One region of the Streptomyces sp. NPDC046859 genome, then DNA from elsewhere that is predicted to be linked to it. Evidence: riboswitches for the same ligand, from Rfam matches in the RefSeq annotation. Region 1 holds a riboswitch; each other region holds the start of a gene.

Region 1 (2,194 bases):
CTCGCGGCGGGCCGCCAAGGAGCTCGCCCGGCAGCTGTTCCCGGCGTCCTCGCGTATGTCCCGCCCGCGCCAGGGCACCGAGGAGACCGTCGCCGGCATCGACTCCGCGGGCGTACGCGCCTTCTTCGAGCGGCACGTGCGCCCCGCCACCTCCACGGTCGTGGTCGTCGGCGACCTCACCGACGTCGACCTCGACACCCTGCTCGGGGACAGCCTGGGCGCCTGGACCGGTTCGCAGGGCGAGCCGCGGCCCGTCCCGCCGGTCACCGCGGACGACACCGGGCGCGTCGTCATCGTGGACCGTCCCGGCGCCGTCCAGACGCAGCTGCTGATCGGCCGGATCGGCCCGGACCGGCACGACCGCGTGTGGCCGGCGCAGGTCCTCGGCACGTACTGCCTCGGCGGCACCCTCACCTCCCGCCTGGACAAGGTGCTGCGCGAGGAGAAGGGCTACACCTACGGCGTGCGCGCGTTCGGGCAGGTCCTGCGCTCGGCGCCGGACGGCACCGGCGCCTCGATGCTCGCCATCACCGGTTCCGTCGACACGCCCAACACCGGCCCCGCCCTGGACGACCTGTGGACCGTCCTGCGGGGGATCGCGGCCGACGGACTCACCGACGCCGAGCGGGACTTCGCCGTGCAGAACCTCGTCGGGGTGGCGCCGCTGAAGTACGAGACGGCCGCCGCCGTGGCGGGCACCCTGGCCGACCAGGTCGAGCAGTACCTGCCCGACGACTTCCAGGCGAAGCTGTACCAGCAGCTCGCCGCCACCGGAACCGTCGAGGCCACGGCCGCCGTCGTGAGCGCCTTCCCGGCGGACCGCCTCGTCACGGTTCTCGTCGGCGACGCCTCGGCGATCCGGGAGCCCGTCGAGGCCCTCGGCATCGGTGAAGTCACCGTCGTGACGGCCGAGTAGAGCACCCGCCGGCCCCGCGGCGGGCCCGCGCGCGAGGGGAGCCCTGGTGACGGCAAAGTCACCAGGGCTCCCTTATGCCCGAATTGGGGCGGAGGTTGCCTGTCTGCCCTGTGGGATGCGCTACAAAAGCCGCGTTCCGTTTGGGAATTGAACGCGGCCCCGCTTAGCGTCATCCGGGCTGTCCGTCAGGCAGTGCGCCGCGCCCGCGGCACCGGACAGTCATCGCCGAGTCCCCGTATGGCGCGAGCCAGGGGAGCCGGGGACCCATCGCAGTCCCTGGGGTGAATCGGACGCCCGCGCAGCCGCGAGGGGGTCCGTAGGAGACCTTCCTGCTCCGAACCCGTCAGCTAACCCGGTAGGCGAGAGGGAAGGAAAGGACCAGCCACCACATGGCGTTCAGCTGCGCCACGGGGAAGAACCGCCCCTCCGGGAAGCACCGCAAGCCCGGCCGGTTCGAGCGCACCACGGCCCGTGCGGCCGGTGTCGCCGCCATCACCGCCACCGGCGTCGTGGGCACCCTCGCCGCCCCCGCGCTGGCCGCCGAGCCCGCCGCGGAGCAGACCGGCCTCATCCCGGTCGTCGTCGTCGAGGACTCCATCGCCACCCAGATCGACGCGCAGGCCGCCGCCCAGGAGCGGGCCGCCGCCGAGGCCGCCGCCCGCAAGGAGGCCGCCCAGGAGGCCGCGCGGCACAAGGCCGCCGAGAAGGCCAAGCAGGAGCGGGAGGCGAAGGAGCGGGCCGCGCGGGAGGCCGAGCGCAAGCGCCTGCTGTCCTACGTGGCCCCGATAGCCGGTTCGTACGTGTCCACCGCGTACCGGTCCGGCGGCGCGGTCTGGTCCTCCGGCAGCCACACCGGCATCGACTTCCACGCCGCCAGCGGCACCTCCGTGCACGCGGTCGGCGCGGGCACCGTCGTCGAGGCCGGCTGGGGCGGCGCCTACGGCAACAACGTCGTGATCAAGATGAACGACGGCACCTACACCCAGTACGGGCACCTGTCGTCGGTCGGCGTCTCGGTGGGCCAGACGGTCACCCCCGGCCAGCAGATCGGCCTGTCCGGCGCCACCGGCAACGTCACCGGGCCGCATCTGCACTTCGAGGCGCGCACCACCGCCGAGTACGGCTCCGACATCGACCCGATCGCCTACCTGCGCGCGCACGGCGTCGCCCTCTGACGCCTCCGCCCGCCTTACCGCAGCCCCGGCTCCCGAGCCGGGGCTTTCGGTCTTTCTGGACAACGGCTGTCCAAAAAATATCCATGGATTCCGGCCCGCCGTC
Region 2 (2,194 bases), on a different contig from region 1:
CGCCCGCACCAGGTGCTGGGCGGCCCCGGTGATGAAGGGGACCTCACTCTTGGTGGCTTCGAGCAGTCCCTCCTCGACGGCCGCCAATCCGGCCTGGACATCGGCTTCCAGAGCCTGGTCCCGCACGCTCAGCCCGAACGGCCCGACGACGGTCACGAGGGGTCTCCTGTCTGCTGGTGTCTTTCGGCTGGTTACACGGTTTGTCGATAGGTCGCTGCCATCACTCAAGTCAGCGTATCCGGTCACGTTTCGATCACCGATGCCGCCCACCCGTCCACCACGGGCGACATCGGTTCACGGTCGGTATGTTTTTTGATCACCCGATAAGGATGGACATTCATCGTTTTATCGGTACGTCACTGTGTGTAGCCACCCACTCCCCCACGCTTTCCCGAACCGAAACTGCGTTCGACTCTTTGAGGGATACGCCGCGGGTCCGCGCGACACCCCCGCTCCCGTCTACCCCGACCCGCCCTCCGGACGCCTCCACGCCTCCTCAACGACCGACACGAAGGGCGAGGTTCCTGCGAGCCGGCGAGCCGGGCGCGCCGCCACCCTTTCGCACCTTTTGCTCCGCACCCGCAAAACGGACTCTCCGGACTCAAGGGGCAGATGGGCGCGTTGACAGTGAGTTTTTCACGTGCAGGCAATAACAGGGGAGTTGGAGCCATTGCCCGATTTGCCGCTGTTGTGATCTCCGTGAGTTGGGTCACGCGACCCCGCATCGGCCCCTCCGCCGCCGGAGCCCGTCGACCCCTTGCCACAAAAGCGAGTTGAGAATTGGCAACCGCAAAGGATCAAGCGCCCCATACGCCTCAGACCATGGTCAACTAGCACGTCAGGTGATTGCGGCACTTGTTCCCTACATGTGCTGTCGCATACGTTCCCGCTCTGTCGGGCGGACGCCGAATCCTGCCGCCGCCCGAGTCATCCACCTACACAACGCACTCGCACGGCAGGAGCGGGGGACCCAGGTAAGTCGCCGTACCGCACGCCTCGATGGCGCGCCGGGACGGCTAGGGGTGAAGTCACGTCGTCCTACGGCGGCGTGGCCGGGCAGCTCCCGCCCGAACCCGACAGCTCACCTCGCAGGCGCCGGAGAGGAACAGCGCCATGTCCCGAGGCAAGCACCGCCGCACCCGTACCAGCCCGTTCGCCCGGCGCGTCATCGCCGCCGGAGCCGGTACCGCCGCTCTCGCGCTCCCCCTGCTGGGCGCGACCACCGCGAGCGCCGCCGAGCCCGCCAAGGCCCCCACCGTGGCCAAGGTCGGCTCCGTCAGCTACACCACCAAGAAGGGCGACACCCTGTACGGGATCGCCGACCGCTACGACGCCCAGGGCGGCTGGCAGCAGCTCTACAAGGACAACCGCAAGGCCATCGGCGACGACCCCCGGCTGATCCACCCGGGTGTCGACCTGAAGGTCCGGAGCACGAAGAAGGCCGAGCCGTCGAAGGCGAGCACGGCGTCCGCCCCCGTCAAGAAGTCCGCCGTCGCCCAGGCCACCCAGGCCTCCGCGAAGACGTACGCCGACAACCTCGACGGCTGGATCCGCGAGGCGCTCGACATCATGGCGCAGAAGGGGATCCCCGGTTCCTACGAGGGCATCCACCGCAACATCATGCGTGAGTCGTCGGGCAACCCGGCCGCCATCAACAACTGGGACTCCAACGCGATCGCGGGCACCCCGTCCAAGGGTCTCCTCCAGGTCATCGACCCCACCTTCGCGACGTACCACGTGCCGGGCACCGCGTACGACCCGTTCGACCCGGTCGCGAACATCACGGCCGCCTGCAACTACGCGGCCGCTCGCTACGGTTCGATCGACAACGTGAACGGCCCCTACTGAGCCGTGCCGGCTCTCCCCCTCCCATAGGGGGAACTTGCCGCCGGGGACCTCTAGTAGGGGAACTCGGCCAGGCTGCGGGCGAACAGTCTCTCGAGGACGACGGCGATGCCGTCGTCCTCGTTGGACAAGGTGATCTCGTCCGCGACCGACTTGAGTTCGGGATGCGCGTTGGCCATCGCCACACCGTGGGCGGCCCAGTCGAACATGGGGATGTCGTTGGGCATGTCCCCGAAGGCGATGGTCTCGTGCGGGCCCAGGCCGAGATGCTCGGCGGCGAGCGCGAGGCCGGTCGCCTTCGTGATGCCGCTCGGCTGGAGTTCGACGGTGCCCGGCCCCGACATCGTGA
Region 3 (2,194 bases), on a different contig from region 1:
CGGGCACGCCGAGCGCTTCGGCGGACGACTCATCCGAATCACCCGGCAGCTCCACTTCTTCGCCCTCTTCGGCCTCCAAGGCCGATAAGTCCGGTAAGTCCGAGAGGGCCGGCGCGTCCGGCGGAGCGACGGTCTCGGAGTCGCCGGACAGCTCCCCCGTGGAGACGTTCGAGAGCGGCAACCGGGACAACTCCGGGCAGAGCGCGGGGTCCTGGAGTCTCGTCGACACCGCCTCGATCGAGGACGTGCCGACCGGTTCCGGCCGTCACCGCGGCGCCAGCGCCAAGGAGTCCGCGGCCGCGGACGCCGCCGCCGGCTCCTCCGGCCGCCACGCCTCCTACCGGGTCCGTGCGGGCGACACGCTCGCCTCCATCGCCGACTCCCTTGACGTCCACGGCGGATGGCGCGCGCTGTACGAGGCGAACAAGGCGGCCATCGGTGCCGACGCGAACAGCATCTCCGCCGGTCAGACGCTGGACGTCCCCACCGAATAGCGGCCGAACAGGGCCAAATGAAGCGGCAGTTCACGCCCGGCTTTCGTGGGTAATGTCCGTTTTGAATGGACTGAGAGATAGATCTCAGAAGCCGTGATCGTCTTTGAAAATCCCCGAGCGGCGTGTCTACGGTCGTGATCGCTCGCCACCACAGCGAGCCCCGTCAGCCGTCACGCCGAATCCTGCCGGCGGCCGTACGGGAACAGTCGTCGCGTCAAGCGCCGTAGGCAGGAGCGGGGGACCCAAGGTAAGCGCCGGGTCCGGAAGTCGAGGCCCTTCGGGGCCGGACGGCCGGAACCGGCTTGGGGTGAAGTCGCGCAGCACGCACCAGTGGTGCGCGACCGGGCAACTCAACCGGCCCGAACCCGACAGCTCACCTCGTAGGCGTCGGTGAGGGGATCTCTCCATGCTGTTCTCCAGCAAGAGCAAGCACCGTCGTCCGTCCAAGGCGGCCCGCGCCATCGCCGTCGTCGGCGTCACCGGCGCCGCCGCCGTCGCCGGCCCGCTGATGGCCGCCGGCAGCGCCTCGGCCGCCACCGCCTCCGAGTGGGACGCCGTCGCCCAGTGCGAGTCCGGCGGCAACTGGTCGATCAACACCGGCAACGGCTACTACGGCGGTCTGCAGTTCTCCGCCTCGACCTGGGCGGCCTATGGCGGCACCCAGTACGCCTCCACCGCCGACCAGGCCACCAAGGCCCAGCAGATCGCGATAGCCGAGAAGGTCCTCGCCAGCCAGGGCAAGGGCGCCTGGCCGAACTGCGGCACCGGCCTGTCGGGCGCGGCCTACAACGGCTCCTCCGCCACCGGCGGCGAGCAGAGCACCCGCTCCACCGAGGAGAAGCCGGCCTCCCGCTCCGCCGAGCGTCCGGCCGCCGAGAAGAGCACCAAGACCGTCACCACCCCGACCGGCAAGAAGGTCAAGAAGGGCGACGGCGAGTACAAGGTCGTCAAGGGCGACACCCTCAGCACGATCGCCGCCGACCAGGACGTCAAGGGCGGCTGGGAGAAGCTCTTCAAGCTGAACAAGGACATCGTCCAGGACGCCGACCTGATCTACCCGGGTCAGCAGCTCCACCTCAAGTAGGACCCCCCACAGGCTCCCCGCCCCGGTGCGCGTTCCCCCGTACGCACCGGGGCGGGGTTCTGTGCGTGCAGGGGCCCGGTCTTTGTTCCGTTCGGAAACAATTCGCTCTCGGTTCCGTCCATAGAGCGGTCGACCGCTGGCCGAAGCCCCCGAGCCGGTTAGGCTCGTCTCGCAGCACCCATCGCGGGCTGCGTACAGGCTTCACATCACGAAGGAGATGCTCGTGCCGTCCATCGACGTCGTCGTAGCCCGGGAAATCCTGGACTCCCGAGGCAATCCCACGGTCGAGGTCGAGGTCGGCCTCGACGACGGCAGCACGGGTCGTGCCGCCGTCCCGTCCGGCGCCTCCACCGGCGCCTTCGAGGCCGTCGAGCTGCGCGACGGTGACCCCAACCGCTACCTCGGCAAGGGTGTCGAGAAGGCCGTCCTCGCCGTCATCGAGCAGATCGGCCCGGAGCTCGTCGGCTACGACGCCACCGAGCAGCGCCTGATCGACCAGGCCATGTTCGACCTGGACGCCACCGACAACAAGAGCTCCCTCGGCGCCAACGCCATCCTCGGCGTCTCGCTCGCCGTGGCCCACGCCGCCTCCGAGGCCAGCGACCTGCCGCTGTTC

What was found. Region 1 has a riboswitch for cyclic di-AMP ahead of ABZ899_RS17555 (M23 family metallopeptidase). Riboswitches for the same ligand answer to the same signal wherever they lie in the genome.
Positions count from the first base shown of each region.
Region 2: linked by a shared signal. The riboswitch ahead of ABZ899_RS21690 (transglycosylase SLT domain-containing protein) and the one ahead of ABZ899_RS17555 (M23 family metallopeptidase) in region 1 are both predicted to bind cyclic di-AMP.
Region 3: linked by a shared signal. The riboswitch ahead of ABZ899_RS04880 (transglycosylase family protein) and the one ahead of ABZ899_RS17555 (M23 family metallopeptidase) in region 1 are both predicted to bind cyclic di-AMP.

Region 1 covers NZ_JBEYXR010000010.1:133,319-135,512, forward strand. Annotated here, with positions in the region: gene ABZ899_RS17550 (pitrilysin family protein) at 1-916, shown strand, start outside; cyclic di-AMP (ydaO/yuaA leader) riboswitch at 1,130-1,293, shown strand; gene ABZ899_RS17555 (M23 family metallopeptidase) at 1,306-2,091, shown strand.
Region 2 covers NZ_JBEYXR010000014.1:95,363-97,556, forward strand. Annotated here, with positions in the region: gene ABZ899_RS21685 (polyprenyl synthetase family protein) at 1-156, opposite strand, end outside; cyclic di-AMP (ydaO/yuaA leader) riboswitch at 934-1,108, shown strand; gene ABZ899_RS21690 (transglycosylase SLT domain-containing protein) at 1,114-1,848, shown strand; gene ABZ899_RS21695 (HAD family hydrolase) at 1,899-2,194, opposite strand, start outside.
Region 3 covers NZ_JBEYXR010000003.1:90,904-93,097, reverse strand. Annotated here, with positions in the region: gene ABZ899_RS04885 (transglycosylase family protein) at 1-494, shown strand, start outside; cyclic di-AMP (ydaO/yuaA leader) riboswitch at 704-896, shown strand; gene ABZ899_RS04880 (transglycosylase family protein) at 901-1,578, shown strand; gene eno (phosphopyruvate hydratase) at 1,802-2,194, shown strand, end outside.